Regions from separate parts of the Rahnella sp. RFA10(1/100) genome, predicted to be linked through region 2. Evidence: predicted binding sites of a transcription regulator. Region 2 holds the regulator's gene; each other region holds the start of a gene.
The links. Region 2 encodes Fur, which represses iron uptake genes when iron is present. Its sites were predicted from a motif close to ATAATAATGAGAACNACTATCAA; they were not measured.

Region 1 (10,045 bases), on a different contig from region 2:
CGGCTGAGCCACCAGTGCCAGCCGTAAACGCCCGCCCCTGCGGCGCACAGCAAAACAAGAATCGCCAGGCTGATGGTTTTCGGGTAGTGATCTACGCCATTTTCCATGCGCGTAACACTGCGCTTAAGCCAGCCGGAAGTGGCTGCCCACCAGGCAGGCGCACGCCAGTCGATATTGCCGACCACCGGTTTGAAGACGCGACCCAGCAGGCTCAGTATAAAAGCCAGCACGCGGAAAAAACCTTTTATCAATATAAAAGGCAGACGAAGTAAGAATTTTAATAAATCCATTTGCTGCTGTACCTCTAATCCCTGTGAACTATCGCCAGAAGTGATATTTTTATGTGAATCAGGACTGTTATTAAATTCAACGCATTGCGCCGCAGGATAAAGATTATTTGCCCGCAAAGCCATCAGATATAGCGTAGCAGTAACGCAGAATTTCCGGCTGATTTCTGCGCTGCCAGCGGCGCCATTGTATGAAACAATAGCCGGAGAATGTTGAGGAAAGCGACAGGTGACATGAAAACCAAACTGATTACCCGTGAAGGCTACGACAAGCTCAAAACTGAACTGGACTTCCTGTGGCGCGAAGAGCGACCGGAGGTGACCAAAAAAGTCACCTGGGCCGCGAGTCTGGGCGATCGCAGCGAAAATGCTGACTATCAGTACAATAAAAAGCGGCTGCGCGAAATCGACCGCCGCGTGCGTTATCTGACGAAATGTCTGGAGCAACTGCGCATCGTCGATTACTCACCACAGCAGGACGGAAAAGTGTTCTTTGGCGCGTGGGTGGAGGTGGAAAACGACGACGGCGACATCAAGCGCTTCCGTATTGTCGGCTATGACGAAATTTTTGGCCGCAAAGACTACATTTCTATCGATTCGCCGATGGCGCGCGCCCTGCTGAAAAAAGAAGTGGGCGACAGTCTGGTGGTGACCACGCCGGTCGGCGACGCAACCTGGTACGTCAATGAAATTGAATACGTGAAATGATCAGCTAACTCCCAAAACACGCAGGTGGATGGCCTGATGACTGGCATTTTATGTCTTCAAACCGTATAACTGTGCCCTGCTTTTTTAAACGAAAAAACTGATACCAGACCTATGAATGATCAACTGAGCCGCATTATCGCAAGTGAATTGCAGGTTCGCCCGGAGCAGGTTGCTTCCGTGGTGCGTCTGCTGGATGAAGGTAATACCGTGCCGTTTATTGCACGGTATCGTAAGGAAGTCACCGGTGGGTTGGATGATACCCAACTGCGTCAGTTGGACACCCGTCTGGGTTATCTGCGGGAGCTGGAAGACCGTCGCCAGACCATTCTCAAATCCATTGAGGAGCAGGGAAAACTCAGCGACGATCTGGCGAAAGCCATCAATACCACGCTGAGCAAAACCGAGCTGGAAGACCTTTACCTGCCGTTTAAACCAAAGCGTCGCACGCGCGGACAAATCGCCATTGAAGCCGGACTGGAACCGCTGGCCGAACTGTTGTGGAACGCGCCGCAAAATGAGCCGGACGCTGCTGCCGCAAAATTTGTCGATGCAGACAAAGGCGTAGCGGACGCCAAAGCCGCACTTGACGGCGCACGTTATATTTTAATGGAACGCTTTGCAGAAGATGCCTCGCTGCTGGCAAAAGTCCGTGATTATTTGTGGAAAAATGCCCATCTGACCTCCCGGATGGTGGAAGGTAAAGAGCAGGAAGGCGCGAAATTTCGCGACTACTTCGATCATCACGAACCGATTTCCCAGGTACCTTCGCACCGTGCGCTGGCGATGTTCCGTGGCCGCAACGAAGGTATTTTACAGCTGGCGCTGAATGCCGATCCACAGCATGACGAACCGCCAAAAGAAAGCTATGCCGAACAACTGATCATCGACCATCTGGGTTTGCGCCTGAACAATGCGCCTGCTGACGTCTGGCGTCGCGCCGTGGTCAACTGGACATGGCGTATCAAAGTCCTGCTGCATCTCGAAACTGAACTGATGGGCACCGTACGTGAACGCGCAGAAGATGAAGCAATTAACGTTTTTGCCCGTAATATGCACGATTTGCTGATGGCCGCGCCGGCCGGTATGCGCGCCACCATGGGGCTTGATCCGGGTTTACGTACCGGTGTGAAAGTCGCCGTTGTGGATAACACCGGTAAACTGGTGGATATCGATACCGTTTATCCCCATACCGGTCAGGCGGCAAAAGCCGCGCAACAGGTTGCCGCGTTGTGCATCAAACACAACGTCGAACTGGTGGCGATCGGCAACGGCACCGCGTCGCGGGAAACGGAACGTTTCTTCCTCGAGCTGCAAAAACAGTTCCCGGCGGTAAAAGCGCAGAAAGTGATTGTCAGCGAAGCCGGTGCATCGGTGTATTCCGCTTCCGAGCTGGCGGCACTGGAATTCCCGGATCTGGACGTTTCTATTCGCGGAGCCGTCTCCATCGCACGTCGCTTGCAGGATCCGCTGGCTGAGCTGGTAAAAATCGACCCGAAATCCATCGGTGTCGGTCAGTATCAGCACGACGTCAGCCAGAGCCAGCTGGCGAAAAAACTCGATACCGTCGTGGAGGACTGTGTGAACGCCGTGGGTGTCGATCTCAACACCGCTTCCGTTCCTCTGCTGACCCGCGTGGCGGGCCTGACCCGCATGATGGCGCAGAATATTGTCAGCTGGCGCGATGAAAACGGTCAGTTCCGTAACCGCGGGCAGTTGCTGAAAGTCAGCCGTCTGGGGCCAAAGGCCTTTGAACAATGCGCGGGCTTCCTGCGCATCAACCACGGCGATAATCCGCTCGACGCCTCGACAGTTCACCCGGAAACCTATCCGGTCGTGGAACGCATTCTGGCAGCGACACAGCTGGCACTGAAAGATCTGATGGGTGATTCCAATGTGTTACGCGGCCTGAAAGCCAGCGAATTCACCGATGAGCAGTTCGGTGTGCCAACGGTCACCGACATTATCAAAGAGCTGGAAAAACCGGGGCACGATCCGCGTCCTGAGTTCAAAACCGCCACCTTTGCCGATGGCGTCGAAACCATGAACGACCTGATGCCGGGTATGATCCTCGAAGGTTCTGTCACTAACGTTACCAACTTTGGTGCGTTCGTCGATATTGGCGTCCATCAGGACGGTCTGGTTCACATCTCATCGCTTGCGAACAAATTCGTCGAAGATCCTCACACAGTGGTGAAGGCGGGTGACATCGTGAAAGTCAAAGTGATGGAAGTCGATCTGCAACGTAAACGTATCGCGCTGACTATGCGACTGGACGAACAGCCCGGCGAAGCACCGGCACGGCGTCCTTCCGCACCGGCGACAGATTCCCGCGATAATCAGAAGCGTCATTCACCGGGCAAACCGGCGGGGCGCAATGCGGCTCCTGCCGGTAACAACGCGATGGCCGATGCGCTGGCAGCTGCACTGAGTAAAAAACGGTAATTTTCCTTTTGCTCCTCTCCCTGTGAAAGCCGCTGATAATCAGCGGCTTTTTTTACGCCTCTTTTTTCGACACTTTTTAAACTCTCTCCTAATGAATCAATCACTGAGGTAAATCAATAAAACGCACATCCCGCAGGCATAGGATAGCGACGCGGTGGAGATACCCGCGAAGAGGCCCACCTCTTTTCTTTTGTCTCCATACGCGTACTAATTATGATAATTATTCTCATTTGTACTTCTTTGTGTATTCAGTGCACCGCCAGTTTCAGGCTGGCCATTTCGCACCAGGGACAATTTCAGAGCAATATTTTTAGCAACATAAATCGCCAGTCAGTGGAACCACCGGGCAAGGACGCACGGCGCAAAATCACTAAAACGCCGTCATCCATTAATGCCTGATCGCCTCGCGAGGAATTATGCAACTTCAGTCAAAACGTGCTTATAAAATTACCGGCTTTTCACACGAAATCAGCCCGGCTTACCGGCAGAAACTGCTGTCACTCGGGATGTTGCCGGGTTCATTTTTCAACATAATCCGCGTGGCGCCGATGGGCGATCCGGTACAAATTGAAACCCGCCGTACCAGCCTGGTGGTCCGCAGAAAAGATCTCGATCTGCTGCAACTCGAGATGATGGCCTGATCCCCCGTCAGGCCGGTGACAGTACATTTTTCGCGGCGGGCCTTGCGCTTGCATATTCACCTTTTCTCACACGCAGACTTTAACGTATGAAACCATTAACTATCGGCCTGATTGGTAATCCGAACTCAGGTAAAACCACCCTTTTCAATCAGTTAACCGGTTCCCGTCAGCGTGTCGGTAACTGGGCAGGCGTCACTGTCGAGCGCAAAGAAGGTCAGTTCGCCACCGCAGAACATCAGATTACGCTGGTGGATTTACCCGGTACCTACTCCCTGACCACCATTTCCGAGCAAACCTCGCTCGATGAACAAATTGCCTGCCATTACATTCTTAGCGGCGACGCGGATCTGATGATCAACGTCGTGGATGCCTCAAACCTCGAGCGTAACTTGTACCTGACGCTGCAACTGCTGGAGCTGGGCGTACCGTGCATCGTGGCGCTGAACATGCTTGATATCGCCAAAATCCAGAACATCAATATTGATATCCCTGCGCTGTCTGCCCGTCTGGGTTGCCCGGTGGTGGCGCTGATCTCTACCCGGGCCAGTGGCATCCAGGAACTGAAAGTTGCCATCGACGCATTGCCTCAGGTGGCTGCGCTGGAGCGTGTGCAATATCATCCGCTGCTGCAACAGGAAGTCGATGTGCTGGCCGCCGGCATGCCGCAAGACATGTCGCTACAACAACGCCGCTGGCTGGCGCTGCAAATGCTTGAAGGGGATATTTATAGCCAGACACACGCAGGCAACGCGCACGCTTTATTGCCGCAGGTGAAAGCCCGGCTGGCTGAGCAAAAACTGGAAGACCCGGCGCTGCTGATTGCCGATGCGCGTTATCAGAGTATCGCGACACTCTGCGCGGAGGTCAGCAATTCTCATCTCACGGCACCGAATAAACTGACGCAGGTGCTCGATCGGGTGATCCTCAACCGCTTTCTGGGCGTGCCGGTTTTTCTGCTGGTGATGTATCTGATGTTCGTACTGGCCATCAACATCGGTGGCGCGCTGCAACCTATTTTCGATATCGGCTCAGCTGCGATTTTCATTCAGGGTATGCAGTGGATAGGCTTTACCCTGCATTTCCCGCAGTGGCTGACCATTTTTCTGGCGCAGGGGATAGGCGGCGGTATCAACACCGTGCTGCCGCTGGTGCCTCAAATTGGCATGATGTATCTGTTTCTGTCATTCCTTGAAGACTCCGGTTATATGGCGCGTGCCGCGTTCGTCATGGACAGACTGATGCAGTCACTGGGTCTGCCGGGCAAATCCTTCGTACCGCTCATTGTTGGCTTCGGCTGTAACGTGCCGTCTATTATGGGCGCCCGCACGCTGGATGCACCGCGTGAACGTCTGATCACCGTGATGATGGCGCCGTTTATGTCATGCGGTGCACGTCTGGCGATTTTCGCGGTGTTCTCCGCGGCCTTTTTCGGACAGGACGGCGCATCCGTAGTGTTCTCGCTCTATCTGTTAGGCATCGTGGTCGCCATCCTGACCGGCCTGCTGCTGAAATACACCATCATGCGCGGCGAAGCCTCACCGTTTGTGATGGAACTGCCGGTGTATCACGTTCCGCATCTGAAAAGCCTGCTGCTGCAAACGTGGCAGCGTCTGAAAGGTTTCGTGTTGCGGGCCGGTAAAGTGATCGTCATCGCCAGTGTTTTCATCGGTGCACTGAACAGCTTCTCGTTCAGCGGCAAGGCGGTGGATAACATCAATGACTCGGCGCTGGCGTCAGTCAGTAAAGTCCTGACACCGGTGCTCTCACCGATGGGCGTCCATCCTGACAACTGGCAGGCGACCGTGGGGCTGGTGACCGGTGCCATGGCAAAAGAAGTGGTGGTCGGTACGCTGAATACGCTCTACACCGCCGAACACATCACCCATGAAGGTTTCGATGCGGCCAGTTTCAATCTGTTCGATGAACTGGGCGGTGCGGTGAAAGCAACCTTGCAGGGCCTGAAAGACACCTTCAGCATCAGCGTGCTGTCAAACCCGATCGAAGCCAGCAAAGGTGACGGCGAAATGGGCGTCAGCTCGATGGGCGTCATGAGCACCAAATTTGGCTCGGCGATTTCGGCTTACAGCTACCTGATCTTCGTATTGCTTTACGTGCCTTGCGTCTCGGTGATGGGGGCGATTGCCCGTGAAACCAGCCGCAGCTGGATGACGTTCTCCATCTTCTGGGGACTGAATGTGGCGTATTCGCTGGCCACGCTTTTCTATCAGGCGGCGACGTTCAGCCGTCATCCGGCACACAGCGCCGGTATGATCCTGAGCGTGCTGATTTTCAATGCCATCGTCTTAACCGCCCTGCGCAAAGCCCGCAGCCGGGTCAGCATCCATCTGCATCCGCGCAATGTGGCGGCCTGCTGTAAACCCGCTACCGGCAGCGACTGTCACTAGGAGATAAAATGACCAGTCTGATTCAGGTTCGCGACACTCTCGCACTGGCCGGACGGGCAGATGCCCGCCAGCTCAGCCATCAGCTTAATGCCCCACAGCCGCTGGTGCAGGCGATGCTTGAACGGCTGGTCGCCATGCACAAAGCAAAAGTCATCGAAGCCGATGACAACTGCCTGAGCGGCAGTTGTAAAAGCTGCGCCGACGGCAAGAAGTGCCTGACAATTTCTTACACCCTCATTCCCTGATACCGGCCTTTCCGCCCTTCCTGAATAGTCGCCCGGCGGCTATTCAGCTATCATTTCAGACCGCAACGGCCTACAACGCGCCGCAGGAGCCTGCATGATCGACAGTGAAATCACCTTCCGTAAACTCGAAATTTTTCTCGCCTATATGGAAAAGCAAAACATCACCCGCGCTGCCGAACAACTCGGTCTGAGCAGCGTCAGTGTGCATCGCGCCCTGCATTCACTGGAAGAAGGCTTGCGCTGCCCGTTGTTTATCCATCGTGGCCGCAATTTGCTGCCGCTGCCTGCCGCTGAAGCGCTGCTGGAGCACGCGACGCAGGTCATTGAGCAAATGGAGCACGGGATTCTGGCGACCCGGCGTGCCGCCGGTTATGGCGATAAGCGGCTGAAAGTCGGCACGTTATATTCACTGACACTGGAAACCATTCCGCGTCTGATCATGGGGCTGAAACTGCGCCGTCCGGAGCTTGAACTGGAGCTGGTGATGGGGTCCAACAATGATTTACTGCACAAGCTGGAAGACGGTCAGCTGGATGCCATTCTGATTTCGACCAGTGATTCCAACGTTGATGCCCAGCGTTACGATCAGTTGCCCCTGTTTCAGGACGATATTTTCCTCGCTGCCCCGGCCAGCGCTGAGCTGGCTTCAGAAGGCACAGCAGACTTACGCGATTTCAGACAGAAGAAATTCGTGTCGCTGGCCGAAGGGTTCGCCACCTATCACGGCTTTCAGGAAGCCTTTCAGGTCGCCGGTTTCGAGCCGGACATCGTCACGCGGGTGAATGATATTTTCTCGATGCTGAGTCTGGTGCAGGCAGGGGTTGGCTACACCCTCATTCCAGGCAGAATGAAAGGCGTGTATGAAAATACGGTGAGATTACTGCCACTGGCAGAAGCCTATCAGATGCGCCAGACCATCTCGCTGGTCTTCCCGCACAGCCGCGAGCACGACCCGAATTTGCTCGCCCTCGCCGCTGAAAGCCGGATGTATGCGTTAACGAGCAGAAAACGCTGACAAGCGCTCGCTGTTTTGCGCAATCAGCACAAGCGGCCAGTGCGTTTTATCAGGATGGTGGCTCCAGATAGCTGATTCCGGAATGCTCACGCCGTCATAACGCATTTTCGAACCGTCATAAGGGTAAAACTGTCCTTTTTCCGTATCATGTTGTTGAATCGTATTTCAAACCGTCTGGTCAGAGTGGCTGGACTGTACGACCTTTCAAGCACGATCATTTGCGAATCCCCGCGAATTAAAACTGGCATGATATCCCTTCATTCAGAGTGGCTGGACAATAGCACGTTGCACAATAATCAAACAATGCAATGTGTTTTCATCACCAACCTGTCATGCCTTTACTCAGCGTTCGTTTTCCCGTAACCGTGTTGCGAGACGTGCCGCAACCTGCGTGCCCGACTGACAGACAGACAGCGCTTCGCCCTGCTCCATCGCACGGCGTGTCAGGCCGGTCAGCACTGAGCCCGGCGGCATTTCTATCGCCAGCCGCACATCATGCTGGTAGGCCGCCACCATGGCATCCCGCCAGTTAACGGTACGCGCCATGTTCATTGCCAGATCGCCGGCGATTTTTTCCGGCTGCCAGTACACACGTCCGGTCGTTCCGCTGAGATAACCGCAGGCCGGACGGGAAAGATGAATCTGTTTAAACGCCTCCGCCAGTTTTGTCGCAGGCTCATCGAGCAGCGCACAGTGTGACGGCACACTGACCGCCAGCTGATGTGTTTTCTGCGCGCCCCGTGTTTTGGCGAGCTGCATCACCTGTGCCATGGCGGCATCGCTGCCCGCAATCACCAGTTGATCTTCCGCATTAATATTTGCCAGATACACCGGTGATGTGGCGCTGTTGACCTGAGCCACCAGTTCCTCAATCTGCGCCTGACGCAGGCCGGTGATCGCTGAAAGACCAAAGCCATGGGGATAAGCCTGCTGCATCAGTTCACCACGCAATGCCACCAGCCGGACGGCATCACCGAAGCCTAGCGCACCGGCAATCACCGCGGCTGGAAACGCGCCAATCGACAGCCCGCTGCAAAAATCCGCCTCAATCCCTTCGGCCTGACATTGTTTCGCCCAGACCACACCGGCAATCAATAAGCACAGTTGTACCGCACGGGTGGAACGCAAAGCATCGGTGCTGTCGAGCAACAGGACGTCTTCACCCAGTGCGAGACTTGCCTGTTCGATAAGAGAATGCGTGAGCGGATTATCCGGCAGGCGATGCAGCATCTGCGGCACCTGCGGCCCTTGTCCGGGGAAAGTAAATAAGATTTTCATCGTGCTCCTTGCTTCTTTTGGCCGGTATCACTCTGCCGGCAATTGCCACGGGTCGCGCACCAGCAACGGGCCGGACGCCGTTTTCAGCATGATGTCACCGCCACGCAGCCATTCGCTGAGCGCAAATCCACCCCGTGGTGTATTGATCTGAACATCGGCGCGGCAGGGCAGCCGCTGAAGCTGGTCGTAAAAATCAGAAAACTGAGAGGGTTCTGCCGGCGTGTCGCAGCGCACCAGTAAATCGAGATCGCTGTCGGCGTGCATCACCGGGAGATCACTCACCAGCGCATACGCACAACTGCCTGTCACCCCCCAGACGAAGGGCCATTGCAGACTGCACAACGTAATCAGCGCCTGCACCGGTTGCTGAGACACAAACGGCGAGTGTAAAAGCGCGTTGACGTCGCTGATCAGGGATTCCGGTGTGACAACCCGCATCACCGCCGCCGGATCAATCCAGGCGGCGGTCCGCTGAATGCGGGTCAGCCCGCGAATACCCACCGGAACCGCACCGTCAGCACGCTTATCGCGACGCACCACCAGCGGCAGCGCCGTGCGCCAGCAGGTGTTCACCCATTCGGGTAAACCGCCGTCGTTCTCAAGCGCTGAACGGTCACTGATCCAGACAAAATCATGGGCACGCGGGTCAGACATATTCAATCCTTGTTTAATGCAGGGCTGCCGTTAACGAGATAAACAGCGGCAGGGTCACGATACACAAAACGGAACTGATCAGCAGTGAGGCTTCAGCATCCGGAGACTGCACGCCGAAACGGTTACCGAACACGATACCGAAGAAACCGGCAGACAACGCAATCATCAGGATAGCGGTCACCGCAACCTGACCACTCAGGCCAAACGCCAGAACCAGACCCCAGGCGATGAACGGCTGGATCAGATTTTTCGCCACACAAGATAACAGCACCGGACCGTTAATTTTCAGTTTACGGGCTGACAGAATCACACCGGTCAGGAACAGCGCAGACGCGGTCGCTGACAAACCCAGCGGCTTAATCGACGCCAG
Region 2 (10,045 bases):
CTGAACGAGAATGCACCGCGCGCTATGGCAGTGATCAATCCGGTTAAAGTGATCATTGAAAACTTTACGGGTGATGCTGTGCAGTGGGTGAAGATGCCGAACCATCCGAACAAACCGGAAATGGGCAGCCGCGAAGTACCGTTTACCCGTGAGATTTACATCGATCAGGCCGATTTCCGTGAAGAAGCCAATAAACAGTACAAGCGTCTGGTGTTGGGCAAAGAAGTGCGTCTGCGTAATGCCTATGTGATCAAAGCAGAACGTATCGAGAAAGACGCAGAAGGGAATATCACCACGATTTTATGCTCTTACGATATCGACACCCTCAGTAAAGATCCTGCCGATGGCCGCAAGGTGAAAGGTGTGATCCACTGGGTTTCGGCTTCAGAAGGTAAACCGGCTGAGTTCCGCTTGTATGACCGTCTGTTCAATGTTGCCAACCCGGGGCAGGCAGAAGATTTCCTGACCACAATCAACCCGGAGTCTCTGGTGATTGCGCACGGTTTTGTTGAACCGTCGCTGGTGTCTGCTCAGGCTGAAATCAGCCTGCAGTTCGAGCGTGAAGGTTATTTCTGCGCTGACAGTCGCTACTCCGGCGCGGAACATCTGGTATTTAACCGTACCGTGGGCCTGCGTGATACATGGGAAAGTAAACCGGTCGCATAAAAGTCATCGCGATAAGGGTTTAAAAACGCAGCTCAGGCTGCGTTTTTTTATGTCCGGGTTTTATTTTGCTGCTGCAAAAAATTGGTTTTCGTCGCGAATTAATGTGTTCCCGATGTATGATTTTTAAACGCTCATTTTCAGTACTTTCTGTGGCTGAAACGTTTTAACTTTTCCTCAGTAAAACTTAGTGACTTGTTTATTCTCTCTATTTAAATAATCTGTCGGTCTGATCCTGCCTTAAGACATGTAGTTACATTTTTTCATCTTTATGTGCACTTTGTCATACTTCGATGATCAATGATTAATTACCCATTGATAATTCGCGTCGCGAAAAATACTCTTAATGTTGATTTAACCGGTTACGTCTCTGACGGCCGATTTTGATACCCGTTTGGGTTTTGCACGAAATTTTTAGTCAAAATGAGGAATCTCTATGCACAAGCACCTTAACAGGGGCAGGGGATCGGCTTACCTGAAACCTGCCATGTATTCTCTCGCCGGCACTTTACTGAGTGGCGGAATGATGTTTTCACACGAGGCCAGCGCGGCCGGTTTTATCGATGATTCCACACTGACCGGTGGCGTGTATTACTGGCAGCGTGAACGTGACCGCAAAGATTTGAACAAAACCAAAGAAGAAACCCGTCCGGATGGCTCAAAAGTCACCGTCAATAATTCCGACTACAACAAATACGCGACTAACCTTTCACACTCCACTGCTAACCTGAATCTCGATTTTTCCTCTGGTTATGCCTGGGACATGTTCGGTATCGACGTTGCGGCCTTCACCGCCATTGAATTAGCCGAAGCCAGTGACAGCACTCATCCAAACGAAATTGCATTCTCTTCTAAAAACCACGCTTATGACGAGGATTACTCAGGTGATAAAGGCGGGGTCAGTCTCTACAAAGCGGCCGGTAAATTTAAATATGGCGGATTCTGGGGACATGCGGGCTATATTCAGCCCACAGGGCAGACGTTGATCGCACCGCACTGGAGCTTCATGCCGGGGACTTATCGCGGTGCGGAAGCCGGGTATAAACATGATTTCGGTGATCCGGGTGAACTGAGTTTCTCCTATATGTGGGCCGACGAATATAAATCGCCCTGGCATCTGGAAATGGATGATTTCCGCCAGAATGATAAGAAAACCGGCGTTTCTTATATTCACTCACTCGGTGCGAAATATGACTTTAAAAATGACTTCGTGCTGGAAGGCGCGTTTGGTCAGGCTGAAAGTTATGTCGATCAGTACTTTGGCAAAGCCTCGTACAAAATAGATTTGCTGGGCAATCCGCTGACTACCAGCTATCAGTTCTATGGGGCAGAAGATCGTATCAGCGACAAAAATGATCCAAACAGTTTGTATGATGGTCTGGCCTGGTTGCAGGCGTTAACTTTCGGCTATACCACGGGTCAGTTCAACTGGCGTCTGGAAGGGACGATGGTGAAAGCGGAAGGGAACCAGGGTTACTTCCTGCAACGTATGACGCCGACGTATTCCTCTTCAAACGGCCGTCTTGATGTGTGGTGGGACAACCGTTCGGACTTCAACGCTAACGGTGAAAAAGCAGTATATGCAGGCGTGTTGTATGACCTGGCAAAATGGGATTTACCGGGCTTAGCCGTCGGTGGCTCCTATGTTTATGCATGGGATGCCAGGCCGAGCACTAACGCGGCTTACGACCAGAGTCAGCGCCTGAAAGAAAGCGCCTGGAGTCTGGATGCGCTGTACACCATTCAGGAAGGCCGTGCGAAAGGGACATTGTTCAAACTGCATTACACCCAGTATGACAATCATTCGGATATTCCAAGCTGGGGCGGCGGATACGGCAATATTTTCCAGGATGAAAAAGACGTGAAATTCATTGTTATCGCTCCATTCACTATTTTCTGAGGTCGCTATGTCGATGAATAAATTATTGATGACCGTGGTATCCGCTGTTCTGCTGGCGGGTTGTGCGCCGACAGCCGATCAGGCTGAAATATCCAAAACGCGTGAGGCTTACAGCGCCTGTATTAATACGGCGGAAGGCAATCCGGATAAACTGGCATCCTGTCAGGCGGTGCTGAATGTACTGAAACAGGAAAAAGCCCACCAAAAATTTGCGGAACAGGAAACGGTTCGCGTGGTGGATTACCAGCAGTGTCTTACGGCACGCAAAACCGGTAATGGTCAGGCGTATGCCGCAGATTGCGGAAAGATATGGCAGGAAATCCGGGCCAATAACGCTCCGAAACCGTAAAACGAATCGCAGAAATCAAACCCCGGCGTGCCGGGGTTTTTTTAGGGTTGCTGAAATCCAGACATAAAAAAACCGCTTTTCAGCGGTTAATGAATTCACAGCCTGTCGGCAACGGGGTTGCCACATGCCATATTAGTGCGCAGGTTTATCGTTGTGCAAAGACTCATCTTCGCGGCAATCACCTGCTTCACAATGACCATAGAGATACAGACTATGGTTGGTCAGTTTGATGCCGTGTTTCTTAGCAATCTCACGCTGACGGCCTTCAATATACTCATCACGAAATTCGATTACACGTCCGCAATCCAGGCAGATGAGGTGATCGTGGTGATGCTGCTGAGTCAGTTCGAATACGGACTTGCCGCCTTCGAAATTATGACGGGTAACGATACCGGCGTCGTCGAACTGGTTCAGAACGCGGTAAACCGTTGCCAGGCCAATTTCTTCACCCATATCAATTAATTGCTTGTAAAGATCTTCCGCACTAACGTGATGACCTTCCGGCGCTTGCAGCACTTCCAGGATTTTGAGGCGCGGAAGCGTGACTTTTAAGCCAGCTTTCTTCAGTGCGGTGTTGTTGTCAGTCATGCGGATTCAGTCCTGTTACTATGTGCTAATCAAGTTGAGGCATGCAGCCTGTGGCATCGGCGGCACAAATTATTCGTTTAGTCTCTTCGTTTACGCAAGTGTGCCAATTGTCGTCAACGATAGCCTGTTAATAAAGATCACAATTTGCCGGTCACATTGGTAATGCAACGACTTGATCGATAGAAAAAACAGAGGAACTCAGTGTACCTTGATACGACCGAAAGTTACAATTTTGTAGCAGTTAAATTGTTAATTTCAGTAATAGTTTGGCCCTTCAATTGTAGAATAAATCCTCAGGGCCAACAGGGTTTTTAGCCAATAATTTCAGAAAGGCTGAGTTCTTCTGTGATCTGTTTCACCCAGGCATCAACACGTTCACTGGTCAGTTCCGGCTGGCGATCTTCGTCAATTGCCAGTCCTATGAAATGCTTATCATCAGCCAGGCCTTTAGAGGCTTCAAAGTGATACCCTTCGGTAGGCCAGTGTCCGACAATCACTGCGCCGCGTGGCTCAATGATATCGCGCACGGTGCCCAGTGCATCGCAAAAATATTCGGCATAGTCTTCCTGGTCACCACAGCCAAACAGTGCAACCAGCTTACCTTCGAAATCTATCTCTTCCAGCGTTGGGAAAAAGTCGTCCCAGTCACACTGCGCTTCACCGTAATACCAGGTTGGAATACCGATAAGCAAAATATCGAATTTTTCCAGATCCTCTTTGCTGCTCTTCGCAATGTCATGCACCTCTGCAACATCTTTACCCAACTGTTTCTGGATCATTTTTGCGATGTTTTCGGTGTTACCTGTATCGGATCCAAAGAAGATACCTACAACGGCCATAAGATTACCTAACCTCTTGTTCTCAATGAAGTGCTCTGCAACGCAGGCAATAATAATGCAGATGATAGCAAACTCGTGCGGCGGAGAATATGCTTCTGCTCGCCTTCTTAGCTGGGAAATAAGTTTATCGGGCAATATTTTTAAGTGTTATCGCCTTTGTGTGCTTTCACGCAGGGTGCGTTAACCTCAGGCTGAATAAGGTCAAACGCAAATTGAAGAAATAAGTCGTCACAATACTAAATTTCGAGAATATTCCGCCGATAGATGATGCGAGAGCAATCTCAACATAATAAAGAAATCGATGCCCGGAGAGGTGTTCAAACATGTCCTGGGGCACTTGCCTGCTGGTTACCTGTCTTGATTCTCCGCATCCCCCTCAATCCTCAGGCCAGAAACAGTCATGTTTCGAGAGAGGCATATCGTGCAGTTTTTAAAAAATATTACCATCAGGGCCGCTTTGTTAACAATTCTTGGCATTTTTTGTGTCATGTGGGCGGGTGTTTCCCTATACACCGTTACCTCCCTTGACACACTGACCCAAAATACCAAAAACAGTACCGAGCTGGTCAATAATATGGCGCTGATCAATAAAGGAAATGATCAGTATTTCCGTACCGTAACTCGCCTTACGCGTGCCGTCGCACAGCTTCAGGCCGATCCGTCAAAAGGTCCGGAAATTTTTGATACCGCCAAACAATCCCTCACCGGGCTGACCCAGGCACTGGCTAATTTTAAAACGGCGCCGCATCCGGGGCTGGAAGATGTTGCCGTGCAGGAACTGATCACCAATTGGGAAAATCTGATTACCCAGGGCGTCACGCCAATGTTCGACGCAGCCTTCAGTAAGAACACGGAGTTATATAACCAGTTAGCCAACACTACCGTACCTGCACTGAGCCGCAGTTTTGGTGTCTCGATGGACAAAGTCGGCGGTCAGATCGCGGTAGATTTTGATGCATCGCAACGGCAGTCTGCCCATCTGACCTCATTCAGCAAAGTGATTCTGCTGACGGCCTTTGGTATCGGGCTGGTGATCTTATTACTGACTGACCGTTATCTGGTCATGGCGCTGGTGAAACCCTTGGATAAAATCCGTGATCACTTCGCGGTGATCGCCAGCGGCGATCTGACGCTTTATCTGGATGAGTTCGGTAAAAACTGCGCCGGTAAGCTGATTCCGTTACTGAACCTGATGCAGTCTAGCCTGGTGAATACCGTTCAGACCATCCGCAACTGCACCAATCACATCTATCAGGGCGCGTCAGAAATTTCAGCCGGAAACAATGATTTATCTTCCCGTACGGAAGAGCAGGCATCTGCACTGGAAGAAACCGCTGCCAGCATGGAAGAACTGACTGCGACGGTTAAGCACAATGCTGATAACGCTCATCATGCCAGCCAGCTGGTTATGGAAGCTTCTACCACTGCGCAGAAAGGTGGCAACATCGTGGCGGATGTGGTCAGCACCATGAAAGATATCTCCGGCAGTTCGAAGAAAATTGCTGAAATCACTTCCGTGATTAACAGCATCGCTTTCCAGACCAACATTCTGGCGCTGAATGCCGCAGTAGAAGCAGCACGTGCAGGCGAGCAGGGGCGTGGTTTTGCAGTGGTTGCCAGCGAGGTGCGCAGCCTGGCACAACGCAGTGCGCAGGCTGCAAAAGAAATCGAACAGCTCATCAGCGAATCGGTTTCCCGCGTCGACAGCGGCTCGAAACTGGTTGAAAACGCCGGTCAGACAATGAATGAAGTGGTGCGCTCAATTACGCATGTCACCGACATCATGGCGGAAATTGCGTCTGCGTCTGACGAACAAAGTAAAGGAATCAGTCAGGTAGCGGTAGCGGTCACAGAAATGGACAGCGTTACACAACAGAACGCCGCACTGGTAGAACAGGCGTCACAGGCCGCAGTATCGCTGGAAGAACAGGCTTCGTTGCTCAACAACGCCGTCGCAACGTTCAAACTGAAAGACAGCGTCACGAATGTGGGTTCACGTCCGGCGAAGTCGATTTCAGCACCCTTGTTGCGTCCTGATACCGGCAGGCTTTCGGCGAAAAGTGCTGAAAACTGGGAAACGTTCTGAGTGGGAAGACGTAAATTAGCGTGGAATAATTAAGAAAAACAAACGGGTAGCCTTATCGGGTTACCCGCTTTTCAATCAACCTTCATGACCGTTAAGATGCGACAGCAGCATCTCTTCAATCAATTCGCTACGACTGATATTGCGTTCTTCTGCCAGCTTATTGAGCATGTCAACAGCATCGGCATTCATTTTCAGCTCCACACGACGCAGGCCGCTCGCTTTATCGCGGCGTAACTGGTTGCGCTTATTGATCCTGAGCTGTTCATCACGGGATAGCGGATTTGTTTTTGGACGCCCCGGACGACGGTCATCTGCGAACAGATCAATCGTCGTGCGATCCAGTTGTTCTTTTGCCATAGGTAGAGGTACAACCAGGGAAGTTTTTACATCGGGAAACGGCAAGCCGTTCCTGACGAGCGTTTCACACATTTCGGGCTAAGAAACCCTGACCCAATTCACCCCCCGCGACTCACTGTGAGTAAAACGGGGCGGCAAAATTATAGCGCGCAATCATACACTGGCGCCCCAGGGGTTCACAACGCCTGATTGCCCTGATTTCATGATAACTTCTTAAGTTGTGCAGACTTTTTGCACAATTTATCCCCAGGATGTTAAACCTCAGGCCACATCGATGAAACGGTGCACAGCGCGCAGTACCGCATCGGGTCTTTCCGCATGCACCCAGTGACCGGCTCCCGCCACCACATGTGCTTTGGCCTGTGGAAACTGGCGGGCAATCGCGTCGCGGTATTCATCCTGCACATACGGCGATAAGCTCCCGCGGATAAACAGCGCCGGATGATCCCATGCTGGCACATCTTCCCAGCCGGTAATGGTTTCGTATTCACTGAGCAGCACGGGCACGTTGAAGCACCATTCGCCCTGGCGGAAGGACTTAAGCAAAAACTGGATCACGCCGTCTTCCTTTATATACTGGCGCATACAGTCGCTGGCAGACGTGCGGTCACGGAGTCTTGCGTCGGTCACAGCGTTAATGGCCGCGAAAATCTCATCATGACGACGGACGTGATAATCCACGGGGGCGACATCAATGGCGATCAACTTTTCGATACGATCGGGGATCCGTGCCGTCAGCGCCATCGCGGCTTTGCCGCCCATCGAATGGCCGATAACGATGATTTTTTGGAAACCAACAGCATCCAGCGTTTCTTCTAAATCTTGTGCCATGGCGGCGTAAGACATTTCATCAGAACGTCCGGACTGGCCATGATTACGCAAATCCACCTGTAACACGTTATGCTGTTGTCTCAGGTCACGGGCCAGAATACCCAGATTATCCAGGGTGCCGAACAATCCGTGGATAAGCAAAACCGGCAGTGCAGTGCTGCCAGTCACTTCAGATCCCTGCAGGCGATAATGTAATTTCATAGAGAAGTTCATACAGATAAACAATCTCATTAGGTTATCATGACTTGCGGATAATTTTTTAAAACAGAAAGTGTCTGCCAGATGCCTGAGCGGGATTTGACTACCAGGAACAGAACGGGCCGGAGCCTGCATGCAGCAAAATCGGGAAGTTGTCTGGATTTTACTTTGCAGCGCAATTCCCCTGTTTGTTACTGCGTAGAAATTTGTATAATCCTTTTGAATGAATTAAGTAGAAGAACAGTACTGGATAAAGATGAAAACTATTGAGGTTGACGAAGAACTCTACCGCTACATTGCCAGCCACACGCAGGCAATCGGTGAAAGTGCGTCTGATATTTTACGCCGTATGTTGAAGTTTACTGCCGGTCAGACCGCTCCTGACGCGCCAGCGACGACTTCTGTTATTGCCGGAACTGTTGCGCAGGAAAAACCTGCTGTCGCAGCGGCACCGACGTCGCGTGATAAAGTCCGCGCCGTCCGTGAACTGCTGTTGTCCGACGAATACGCAGAACAGACTAAAGCGGTTAATCGTTTTATGCTGATCCTCTCGACCTTGTATACCCTGAACCCTAAAGAATTTGCGACAGCGACCGACTCTCTGACCGGGCGCACGCGGACTTATTTTGCCGGTGACCAGCAAACCTTGCTGCAAAACGGCATACATACCAAACCTAAACACGTTCCCGGAACGCCGTATTGGGTTATTACGAATACCAACACAGGTCGCAAACGCAGCATGATCGAACACATCATGCAGCTCATGCAGTTCCCGGCGGAACTGACTGATAAAGTATGCGGCACCCTCTAATTTCAGCGTAAGGGAGAAGCGCCAGTGGCTAATCACCCCCGTGCAGGGCAACCTGCTCAGCAAAGCGATTTGATCAATGTGGCGCAGTTAACGTCACAGTATTACGTTCTGCAACCGGATCCGGCAAACACAGCACATGCTGTGAAATTTGGTACGTCCGGCCATCGCGGTAGTGCGTTGCGTCACAGCTTTAATGAAGCGCACATCCTGGCAATTGCTCAGGCGATTGCCGAAGTGCGTAAAGAGCAGGGTACCACCGGCCCGTGCTACGTGGGTAAAGACACCCATGCGTTGTCCGAACCGGCGTTTATCTCTGTGCTGGAAGTGCTGACCGCCAATGGCGTGGATGTCATTGTTCAGGAAGATAACGGGTTCACGCCGACCCCTGCGGTGTCGCACGCCATTCTGACGCATAACCGTCACGGCAGCGCGCTGGCGGATGGCATCGTCATCACGCCTTCACACAACCCACCGGAAGATGGCGGCATCAAATATAACCCGACCAACGGGGGGCCGGCAGATACTAATCTGACTTCCGTGATTGAGAAACGTGCTAACGCATTGCTGGCCTCAAAACTGGCAGGCGTGAAACGTCAGTCTCTGGATCTGGCGTGGAAAAGTGGCCATCTGCAAGCGAAAGATCTGGTTCAGTCGTTTATCGAAGGGCTGACCGATATCGTTGATATGGCTGCGATTCAGAAAGCGGGTCTGAAACTGGGTGTCGATCCGCTTGGCGGTTCCGGTATCGAATACTGGAAGCGTATCGCGGAACATTACCAACTGGATCTGACGCTGGTTAACGATGAAGTCGATCAGACTTTCCGTTTTATGCATCTCGACCATGACGGCGTGATCCGTATGGACTGCTCGTCTGAATCTGCAATGGCCGGTCTGCTGGCGCTGCGTGATAAATTCGATCTGGCCTTTGCCAATGATCCGGATTATGACCGCCACGGTATTGTGACGCCTGCCGGTCTGATGAACCCGAACCATTATCTGGCGGTGGCGATTCAGTATCTGTTCCAGCATCGTCCGCAATGGGGCAAAGAGGTTGCCGTCGGTAAAACGCTGGTATCGAGTGCGATGATCGACCGCGTGGTAGAAGATTTGGGCCGTAAACTGGTGGAAGTGCCGGTTGGGTTCAAATGGTTTGTTGATGGTCTGTTTGACGGCAGCTTCGGATTTGGTGGCGAAGAAAGTGCCGGGGCTTCTTTCCTGCGTTTCGACGGCACACCCTGGTCGACCGACAAAGATGGGATCATCATGTGCCTGCTGGCCGCAGAAATTACTGCTGTTACCGGCAAGAACCCGCAGGAACATTACAACGAACTGGCTGCGCGCTTTGGTGCACCAAGCTACAACCGTATTCAGGCACCTGCGACGCACGCGCAGAAAGCCGCACTGTCTAAACTCTCTCCTGAAC
Region 3 (10,045 bases), 720 kb from region 2:
GTTTGCGACACAGTATGTCAATCTCGGCGGTATCAAACAGTACCTGATGGCGATATTCCCGCTGGCGGTGATTGTGCTGGTGCTGCCTGCCGCCTTGCCGGCGGGCAATTTCTCGACGCCACAGGCGTTGTTTGTGGCAGTGATTTCAGCCGCCATGTACGGCGTATTTCTGCTTATTCAGACCAAAACCCATCAGAGCCTGTTTATCTACGAGCATGAAGATGAAGGTGAAGAAGAGGGTCATGGCAAGCCATCGTCAAAAAGCAATCTGACACACACCCTGTGGTTGATCGTCCATCTGGTGCTGGTTATTGCGGTGACTAAGTTCAATGCTAATCCGCTGGAAAGCCTGCTGACAGAACTGAATGCCCCTGCGCAGTTCACGGGTTTCCTGGTCGCGTTACTGATCCTCTCTCCGGAAGGTCTGGGCGCACTGAAAGCCGTGCTGAAAAATCAGGTGCAGCGCGCCATGAATTTGTTCTTCGGCTCCGTGCTGGCGACAATTTCACTGACCGTTCCGGCAGTGACCGTCATTGCCACGCTGACAGGCCAGGATTTGATTTTCAGTCTTGACCCGGCAAACATTGTGGTGATGCTGGCAGTGCTGATTCTGTGCCAGATTTCCTTCTCCACCGGCCGTACCAATGTATTAAACGGTACCGCGCATCTTGCGTTGTTTTGTGCCTATATGATGCTGATAATGCTTTAACCCCTCTCCTGCGAAGGCGGAGGCACAAAAAGAAAGGCCGCTCAGATAAGCGGCCTTTTTCATGGGAACGATGGGAGAATTAAGAGTAAGCGTGCAAGGTGCGTTTACACAGCTCCGAACGCACACAGTCCTCTTTACCAAACTGAATGATGCCGATCATCTCGTCTTCTTCGAAGCGGGACATTGCATCGCTGAGCCCCGATACTACGCCACGTGGTAAATCGCACTGGGTAATATCACCGTTAACAATCACCGTCACATTTTCGCCGAGACGGGTCAGGAACATTTTCATCTGGCTGGCTGTGACATTCTGCGCTTCGTCCAGAATAACCACCGCGTTTTCGAAAGTACGCCCGCGCATATAAGCGAATGGCGCAATTTCCACCTTGCCTATTTCCGGTCGCAAACAATATTGCAGGAATGATGAACCCAGACGACGTAGCAGAATGTCGTAGACCGGACGGAAATAGGGTGCAAACTTCTCAGAAATATCACCGGGCAGGAAACCGAGATCCTCATCGGCTTGCAATACCGGACGTGTCACAATAATTCTGTCGATTTCTTTGTGAATTAATGCCTCTGCCGCTTTCGCAGCGCTGATAAATGTTTTGCCGCAACCGGCTTCACCGGTGGCAAAAATTAACTGCTTATTCTCTATGGCTGATAAGTAATGACCTTGAGCTTCAGTACGCGCTTCGATGACGGACGTATCGCGGGAGTCGCGAGCCATGCCGATCGATTCCAAACCGCCCATCTGTACCAATGACGTCACAGACTCTTCCTCGCGCTGGCGGTGACTGCGTGAATCATTACGAATAACACGTTTTGCTTCACGACGAGCTTTGATCACTGCTTTCTGTCTTCCCATAGTGGCACCTTACAGTTTGATTCACTTAACGCTAAGGCATAATGCCCGCACGGTTATGTTTCACTAACAAATGAGGTTTTGGTCTCCTTTTAGACCAAGTGGAGCCAATGAATAACGTGAAGAGGAAAAGAACCTGAAGGAATTAACGGAAACTCTTTGGGTTGTTTTCTGTTCACGAGGAGGCATTGTCAATAATGACAAACCGCTGACCCATACAATAAAACGTCCAGAATAAAAGCCAGTGATATTCACATCATTTTCACCAACAAATAGGCGGTCAGTTAAACAACAGGGTTGGGGTTGGGTGGATGATATTTTTTGTAAAAAGCGGTAGGAAAAACCTGAAAGTAAATCCTGAAATAATAGAGAGTCGGAAGCCTTGCCCCCGTTTGCATTTAAGCAACAACGGGTGAATGAGAGAAGTGTGTTATTTTCGATCAACAGCCCAAACATGGACTTTACCATTCGCGCTCCCCGCAGTGTTATTAACGGCACCTGCCGTACACCTCGTGAAAACTACCGCTTATAAATGTCATTATAATGACAACTGAAACATTTGCGTTACCAAAATGTAAAAAAGTTTGTGGCTGACGTCAATAGGATCATGAGGATCTTTTTCAGATCCTCTTTAATCGTGCTGAATTTCTCTCAGCTCAGCAGATTATTTTTCTTTTCATTGATGAAGTAACTGTTAATCCCTTCGGCCAGCGCATGGGCCATTTTCTCCTGAAACACCGGCTCACCCAGTAATTTTTCTTCCTGTTTATTGGTGATGAAGGATGTCTCCACCAGCACGGAAGGAATACGCGGGGATTTCAGTACCGCAAAACCTGCCTGTTCCGGATGCGGGCTGTGCATGTGATGGACTTTACTGATATTTGCTGCCAGATGTCTGCCAAAATCCAGGCTGCGGTGAATGGTTTCGTGCTGGTCGAGATCAAACAGTGTTTCTTTAAGATACTGATCGTCCGTTTTAAAATCGTCGTCGTACAACACATCGACGCTGTTTTCGCTTTGCGATAAATAGCGCGCCATCGCACTGCCTGCGCCGTGTTCAGACAGCGCGAAAACCGATGCTCCGGAGACCAGATCGTTGGTGAAACCGTCGGCATGTATCGAAATAAACAGATCCGCCGCATGCTGATGCGCCAGGCTGACGCGGTGATAAAGCGGAATAAATACATCATCCTGCCGGGTCAGCACGGCGTGAATACCGTGCTGCTGGCTGAGCAAAGTTTGCAGGCGTTTGGCGATATGCAGCACGACATGTTTTTCATAAGTGCCTTCATTACCGATTGCCCCCGGATCCTTGCCGCCATGACCCGGATCGATCATGACCAGCAGCGGTTTCTCCGCCTGCGGCGAAGGGGACACGACCGGCCCAATTGCGGCAGCATGGCTTTCTGCCGATATCGTCACCGTCAGGACACCATTTTCCGTGTTACGCGTAATCTTCGGTTTACCGTTCACCTGCAACACGATGCGCGCCACCTCAGGGCTGAAATGAGCAATGCGCCCTTCTGTGACCCAGGAAAACTTCTGCCGCACCACGGTCAGTGCATGCTCAAGTTCCGGCGGAAATGATGTCAACGGCATATCAATCACGACCCGCTCCGGCGCACTGAGCATAAACACGCGACAGCGTTTATCTGCCGCAGGGAGTGCCAGGTGAATCTGACTGGCATCTGAAGTCATGGTGATCCGCACCGCTTTTTGGGCGGCGTACAAACGCGGCGCGGTCAGCGAAAGTCCGATGCCAAAAATCAGTAATTTTCTGCGGGTATGGTTGATGGTCATAACAGTCTCAGAACAGGCAACGTAATAAATCAGTTTTGCGATTTATCATCATGACATTACTGAGATTTTTTTGGATGAGGCGGAGTATTAACAGGCAATGAAATGCGTAACCAGGCGTAAAAATGATGTCTGGTTTGGGTTCCTCTGGGATCGGCTCCCTCCCCGGCGAAGGGAAGGAGTTAAATTACGCTTCGATTAACGATTGTCCGAGATAGTGACTTTCGTCTTTATTGCCCGGTAACGTGAAGAAGAAGCCACCGCCGTTAGGGCGGATATATTCTTCCAGCGCTTCACCGTTCAGACGTTTCTGCACGGTCAGGAAACCTTTTTCCAGGTCATGCTGATAACAGACAAAAACCAGTCCCATTTCCAGTTGCCCGGAATTAGTCACACCCAGGGAATAGCTGTAACCACGGCGCAACATCAGGCTGTCTCCGGTGGCTTTAGTGCGCGGATTCGCCAGACGGATATGCGCATCGAGGCGGATCGTCTTGCCATCAGGGTCTTTTTCGTAATCCGGCACGTCGTGCTCTTTTTCCATCCCCAGCGGTGCGCCGGTGGCTTTGTCGCGCCCGAAAATAGACTGCTGCTCCTGCAGCGGCGTGCGGTCCCAGGATTCCACCTTGAACGGGATCAGACGTGTCACCTGATAACTGCCGCCCACCGTCCAGGCCGGTTCGCCCTGCCCGCCGGTCACCCAGATAACTTTATCCATCAAAGGTTTATCTTTGGCATCCGGGTTCGCCGTACCATCCTTAAAGCCCAGAAGATTGATCGGCGTTTCTTTGCCCTGACTGCGCGCCGCATGGGACGAAATAAAGCCGTCACGACGCCAGCGTACGCTGAGTAAATCAGGCGTATATTTGATGATGTCCCGCAGCGCATGCACCACGGTATCGCTGTTGTTGGCGCAAATTTGCAAGGACAGGTCACCGTGGCAGAGTTTGGCATCCAGAGAATCATTCGGGAAACGTGTCATGCGTTGTAATTTCAAAGGCTTATGTGGTGCCAGCCCGAAGCGCTCATCAAACAGAGAATCCCCGACAGAAAGCGTCATGGTCAGATTGTCCGGGTAGATTTCTGCGCCCATCACCCCTGAATCCATGGGCGGAAATTTCGGATCCATTGAAGGCGCAGTGCCGCCTGTGGTCAGGAAGGCAAAACGTGAATCGAGGAGACGGAAAAGACGCTCCAGATCAGCTTTGTTAGTGGCCAGCACGTCAAAGGAAACCAGCATCATCGATGCCTGTTGCGGCGTTAAAATACCCGCCTGATGCTCGCCATAATAGGGTTGCCTGCCCCAGCGCTCGTCAGGGGAAACAGTCCCTGGTGTATATTCGTTCTTTGCTCCGGGTGTTTTCTCAGCCTGCGCTGTGGCTGCGCCGCCCAGGGCAAATGCCCCGCCTAACAATCCCACGCCCTTGAGTAAACTGCGGCGGGAAGAAGAAACTTCGTTCTGATTATCGTTTTTGTTGCTCATTGCTATGCCTCAGGAATTTAAAAGCGCCTCCTCCTGCGCAGGGGGAGGCGCTAAAGATATCAATCTAAACCAAGTACACCGCGCAGTTTGGACAAGTCTTCTGCCAGCGTGGTGATAGGACCTTTCATTGCGTTACGGTCCGCATCAGACAGTTTTTCGTAATTCTCGTAACCGTCTTTGGTTTTATATTTGTCCAGCAGCGCATCAACGGTTTTGAAGTTGGCGTCGATTTTATCCAGCAACGGTTTGTCGGCTTTGACCAGCAACGGACGCAGCAGATTGACAATTTTCTGTGCGCCATCAAGGTTGGCCCGGAAATCCCACAGATCAGTGCGGCTGTAACGATCTTCTTCGCCGCTTATTTTGCTGGCGGCCACTTCTTCAATCAGGCCCGCTGCGCCGCCGACCACTTTACTTGGCGGGAAGGTCAGCTCTGCGATACGTTTTTGCAAATCAACGGTATCGGCATACAGCTTGTCGGCAAACGGTTCGGTGCCCTGGGTGGTTTTGTCCGCGAAAAGGATTTTCTCCAGACGGTGGAAACCGGTGAAGTTAGGATCTTCGGCTTTTTTCTCGAAATCATCTTCACGGGCATCGATGCTGCCGTCCAGATCAGAGAACAGTTCGGCAATCGGTTCGATGCGCTCGTAGTAAACGCGGGTAGAAGCGTACAGGGATTGCGCTTTCGCCAGATCGCCCTTCTTCACCGCGTCCGTAAAGGCTTTGGTATGTGCCACCAGTTCAGCCACCTGCTGAGTCACATACACTTTGTATTCCGCAATCGGGCCGACCAGCGCCATGGCGTCAGGCTTGCCGGAAGCGGCCGTACCTTCAGCGGTAACCGTCAGTTTACCTTTCGGATTGCTCAGCAGGCCGCAGGTCATGTCGTATTCGCCCGGCTCAAGGTTAGCCGTCATTTTCTGCGTGAAACCCGGCGCCACGTTTTCACGTTCTTCCACCACCATCACGCCTTTGAGGATTTCCCATTCCAGGTTTTTCTGACTGTTGTTATGGATAACAAACTGAGTTTTACCGGCCGGCACGGTCAGCGTCATCGGTTCACATTGTTTGTCATTAACAGCAATTTTGACCTGACGAACATCAGCAGCCAGCGCGTTGGCGCTCAGCGCAAAGGCCGGCAGGGACAACAGGGCGATCTGTAAAGCTTTACGGCGAAAATGTGGCATGTGTAACTCCGTGGCAAGGGCAAAATGAGGAATGAAGTTGATAAAATTAACGTTGTGTTTTTTGCCCGGCAGAAACCGGCGCAGCCACAGGCGATTTACTCTGTGGAATAAAGAACAGGAACAGCGCGGGGATCAGATACAGGAAATACACCGCAACTTCGCTGACCGTCGGCGCTTCCTGATACCCGAACATCCCTTCCAGCAAGGTGCCAAATAAAGAGTGTGTGGATAAAGTCCCGCTCAGATCAAAGGCAATGTCCTGCATACGGTTCCACAACCCCGCTTCGTGGAACGCGCGGATAGCGCCCGCAGCCAGTCCGGCGGCGACAAACAGGATGAACAGGCTGGTCCATTTGAAAAACTTCGCCAGATGCAGTTTCACGCCGCCGTAATAAATCAGGAAACCCAGCACGATGGCCGCGCCGAGGCCAAGCACTGCACCGATCGGGGCTTCAATACCCACGTCTTGCTGGAAGGCTGCCAGCAGGAAAAACACCGATTCCAGCCCTTCACGCGCAACCGCAAAAAACACCATCGCAACCAGTGCCCAGCCCTGACCGCGACCGGAATTCAGCGCATGATCAATCGCCCCTTCCAGATGCACTTTGATAGACCTTGACACTTTGCGCATCCAGAACACCATGTATGTCAGAATGCACACCGCGACGACGGCGACGATACCTTCAAACAGCTCCTGTTGTTTTTGCGGAAACTCACCGGTCGTGGCATTGATGAAAAGACCGAGCGCCAGGCACAGCGCAGCGGCGATGAAAACGCCAATCCAGACCACACCGAGCCACTGCCCGCGTTGCGTCCGTTTGAGGTAGCTGGCAATCAGGCTGACGATCAGCGCAGCTTCCAGCCCTTCGCGAAACATAATGAGAAACGGAACGAACATGACGAGCTCCCGGCCCCTGAATTCTGACGAACCACAGAATGTATGAGGCCTCTGTAAAGAAAAGTAAAAAGAAACGATAGTGATTATCATTCTTGCCAAAAGAAATACAAGAGGCAACCGATCCTTTTTTTGAAAGGGGATCGGTAAATACACATGAAAAAATCAGACGGAAGGCTTATGCGGCGGATAATGCTGAAAACCGGGGCCTGAATGACCCCGGTCTGAGTGACACAACAGGAGATTATCGGTTAAACAGTTTTATATTCCGCTTCCGCGGCGGTGAAACGCTGCTCAACAGCGGCGGAAGGCTTACGCCCCGTCAGGCTGACAATCCAGATAGCCAGTGACGCGAAAATGAAACCGGGAATGATTTCGTATAATTCAGCCCAGCCATATTGTTTCCAAAGGATCACCGTTATTGCACCGACCAACATCCCCGCCAGTGCACCGTTACGCGTCATACGTTTCCACATCACGGAAATCAGGATCACCGGCCCGAATGCGGCACCGAAACCGGCCCAGGCATAACTGACCAAACCGAGAACCCGGTTTTGCGGGTTGGCAGCCAGCGCAATAGCAATCAGCGCCACGATCAGCACCATTGCACGCCCCACCCACACAAGTTCGCGCTGACTCGCGCCTTTTCGCAGAAAAGCTTTGTAGAAATCTTCAGTAATGGCGCTTGAACACACCAGTAGCTGACAACTCAGGGTACTCATGACCGCTGCCAGAATAGCGGACAACAAGATCCCGGCAATCCATGGGTTGAACAGAATTTTCGCCAGCTCGATGAACACGCGCTCACCGTTTTGCGTCACGTTGCCCGCTTCAGCCGGATTATTGCTGAAGTACGCGATGCCGAAGAATCCTACAGCGATGGTACCTGCCAGACATAAAATCATCCATGTCATGCTGATACGGCGCGCTCTGCGGATAGTGAAGTGAGAATCGGCCGCCATGAAACGCGCCAGAATGTGCGGCTGACCGAAATAGCCCAGCCCCCAGCCCAGCAATGACAGTATCGCCACCAGATTCATGCCCTTAAACATATCAGTGTATTCAGGATTTTTGGCTTTGATGACCATCATCGAGGTATCAATGCCGCCAACGGCGAGGATGACGATAACCGGTGTCAGGATCAGTGCGAAAATCATCAGGCTGGCCTGCACGGTATCGGTCCAGCTGACGGCCAGAAAACCGCCGATAAAGGTATAAAGGATAGTCGCCGCCGCGCCGGCCCACAGCGCGGTCTGGTACGTCATGCCGAAGGTGCTTTCAAACAGACGTGCACCGGCCACGATGCCGGAGGCACAATAAATGGTGAAGAACACCAAAATCACAATCGCGGAAATAATGCGCAGCAGCTTGCTCGAATCTTCAAAACGATGCGTAAAGTAATCCGGCAACGTCAGCGCATTGTTATTGGCTTCGGTGTGTACACGTAGCCGCCCCGCCACCAGTTTCCAGTTCAGGTATGCGCCGATAGTCAGACCAATCGCGATCCAACTTTCCGAAATGCCGGAAATAAAAATCGCACCCGGCAGCCCCATTAACAACCAGCCACTCATGTCGGAAGCACCGGCGGACAGCGCCGTGACCACGCTGCCCAGACTGCGTCCGCCCAAAATATAATCATCAAAGTTTTTGGTTCGTAGATACGCGATGAGCCCAATCAAAATCATCCCGAAAATATAAACACAAAACGTCACCAGCATCGGTGTGTTCATTGTCATTCCATTCTCCACTTTCTTATTTTTTGCGATGTTGTCCGGCACCTGTCTGTCCCGGCAGCACTCCACCCGAAGTGCTGCCAAAAACCTGCCGGGGCGAGATGATGGCTGAAACCTCTAAAGGTTGCAGCAAGACTCTCCATATTTTTATATAGTCACTGACTCTGTATGGTTTTTATTCAAAATTACTGTCGAGCCGGATACTGGTTTAGCCTTATCCACTTTTCAATATTTTTAACATTTCAAATACACAAAATTCACCCTCCATCACAGTTATCCGCAATACGGGTTGTACTTTGCAGCACGGAAAGTTGCACCCGATATAACCCTTGATATTGACGCCATGACAAGACAGGCAAGATCCATGCCGTTATTTTCTTGTTAAAAATGCCAGGTGAATCACAACAGGCACACTTCATGCATTAACAAGGTTGCACAAGGTTGCAACATAGAAGATATTGCTCGACATAAAGATAACGAATTCACCTGAAATTTTTCATATGGAGTGTTTGCGCATGGGTATGACCACGATGGGCGTGAAGCTGGATGAAGGTACGCGTGACAGGCTAAAAGAAGCGGCTCACAAAATTGACCGCACGCCGCACTGGCTGATCAAACAAGCGATATTTTCCTATCTTGAACGGCTGGAAAACGGCGATACACTGCCGGAAATTCCGGCACTGAATGGCGCTGCACCTGAAGGTGCGGAAGATGCCGCTGTACAACCTGTTCAGGAAGCCCATCAGCCATTCCTTGATTTCGCTGAGCAAATTCTGCCACAGTCGGTCAGCCGCTCGGCTATCACCGCCGCCTATCGCCGCCCTGAGCCTGAAGCCGTATCCATGCTGCTTGAACAGGCGCGTCTGCCTGCCCCGCTCAATGATGCAGCGCTGAAACTCGCGGCTGATATCGCCACCAGACTCAGAAACCAAAAGAGTGCAAACGGCCGCGCCGGGATGGTGCAAAGCCTGTTGCAGGAGTTCTCTCTGTCTTCTCAGGAAGGCGTAGCGCTGATGTGTCTGGCGGAAGCATTGCTGCGTATCCCCGACAAACCGACACGCGATGCGTTAATCCGCGACAAAATCAGCAACGGTAACTGGCATTCACATCTGGGACGCAGCCCGTCGCTGTTCGTTAACGCCGCAACCTGGGGTTTGCTGTTCACCGGAAAACTGGTCGCGACACACAATGAAGCAAGTCTGTCAAAATCTCTGAACCGTATTATCGGTAAAAGCGGTGAACCCCTGATCCGCAAAGGCGTGGACATGGCGATGCGCCTGATGGGTGAACAGTTTGTAACCGGTGAAACCATCGCCGAAGCGCTGGCCAATGCCCGTAAACATGAAGAAAAAGGTTTCCGCTATTCCTACGACATG

Region 1: a site for Fur is predicted at 3,645-3,667, ahead of feoA (ferrous iron transporter A). Genes of this name have one in related genera too.
Region 3: a site for Fur is predicted at 7,013-7,035, ahead of efeU (iron uptake transporter permease EfeU). Genes of this name have one in related genera too.

What each region holds. Positions count from the first base shown of each region.
Region 1 is NZ_SEWR01000005.1:67,359-77,403, forward strand. It holds gene ETV65_RS15950 (MG2 domain-containing protein) at 1-290, opposite strand, end outside; gene greB (transcription elongation factor GreB) at 522-995, shown strand; gene ETV65_RS15960 (Tex family protein) at 1,107-3,437, shown strand; gene feoA (ferrous iron transporter A) at 3,854-4,078, shown strand; gene feoB (Fe(2+) transporter permease subunit FeoB) at 4,165-6,483, shown strand; gene ETV65_RS15975 (FeoC-like transcriptional regulator) at 6,492-6,728, shown strand; gene ETV65_RS15980 (LysR family transcriptional regulator) at 6,823-7,743, shown strand; gene mdcH (malonate decarboxylase subunit epsilon) at 8,086-9,021, opposite strand; gene ETV65_RS15990 (malonate decarboxylase holo-ACP synthase) at 9,049-9,675, opposite strand; gene ETV65_RS15995 (AEC family transporter) at 9,689-10,045, opposite strand, start outside.
Region 2 is NZ_SEWR01000001.1:1,372,499-1,382,543, reverse strand. It holds gene glnS (glutamine--tRNA ligase) at 1-666, shown strand, start outside; gene ETV65_RS06345 (OprD family outer membrane porin) at 1,151-2,563, shown strand; gene chiQ (ChiQ/YbfN family lipoprotein) at 2,577-2,912, shown strand; gene fur (ferric iron uptake transcriptional regulator) at 3,045-3,500, opposite strand; gene fldA (flavodoxin FldA) at 3,812-4,339, opposite strand; gene ETV65_RS06325 (methyl-accepting chemotaxis protein) at 4,761-6,425, shown strand; gene ybfE (LexA regulated protein) at 6,501-6,782, opposite strand; gene ybfF (esterase) at 7,044-7,826, opposite strand; gene seqA (replication initiation negative regulator SeqA) at 8,068-8,622, shown strand; gene pgm (phosphoglucomutase (alpha-D-glucose-1,6-bisphosphate-dependent)) at 8,647-10,045, shown strand, end outside.
Region 3 is NZ_SEWR01000001.1:651,090-661,134, forward strand. It holds gene chaA (sodium-potassium/proton antiporter ChaA) at 1-709, shown strand, start outside; gene phoH (phosphate starvation-inducible protein PhoH) at 789-1,577, opposite strand; gene ETV65_RS02770 (hypothetical protein) at 1,641-2,042, opposite strand; gene ETV65_RS02775 (N-acetylmuramoyl-L-alanine amidase) at 2,226-3,059, opposite strand; partial or broken gene ETV65_RS25355 (AMIN domain-containing protein) at 3,048-3,374, opposite strand; gene efeB (iron uptake transporter deferrochelatase/peroxidase subunit) at 3,559-4,854, opposite strand; gene efeO (iron uptake system protein EfeO) at 4,914-6,041, opposite strand; gene efeU (iron uptake transporter permease EfeU) at 6,088-6,939, opposite strand; gene putP (sodium/proline symporter PutP) at 7,188-8,672, opposite strand; gene putA (trifunctional transcriptional regulator/proline dehydrogenase/L-glutamate gamma-semialdehyde dehydrogenase) at 9,185-10,045, shown strand, end outside.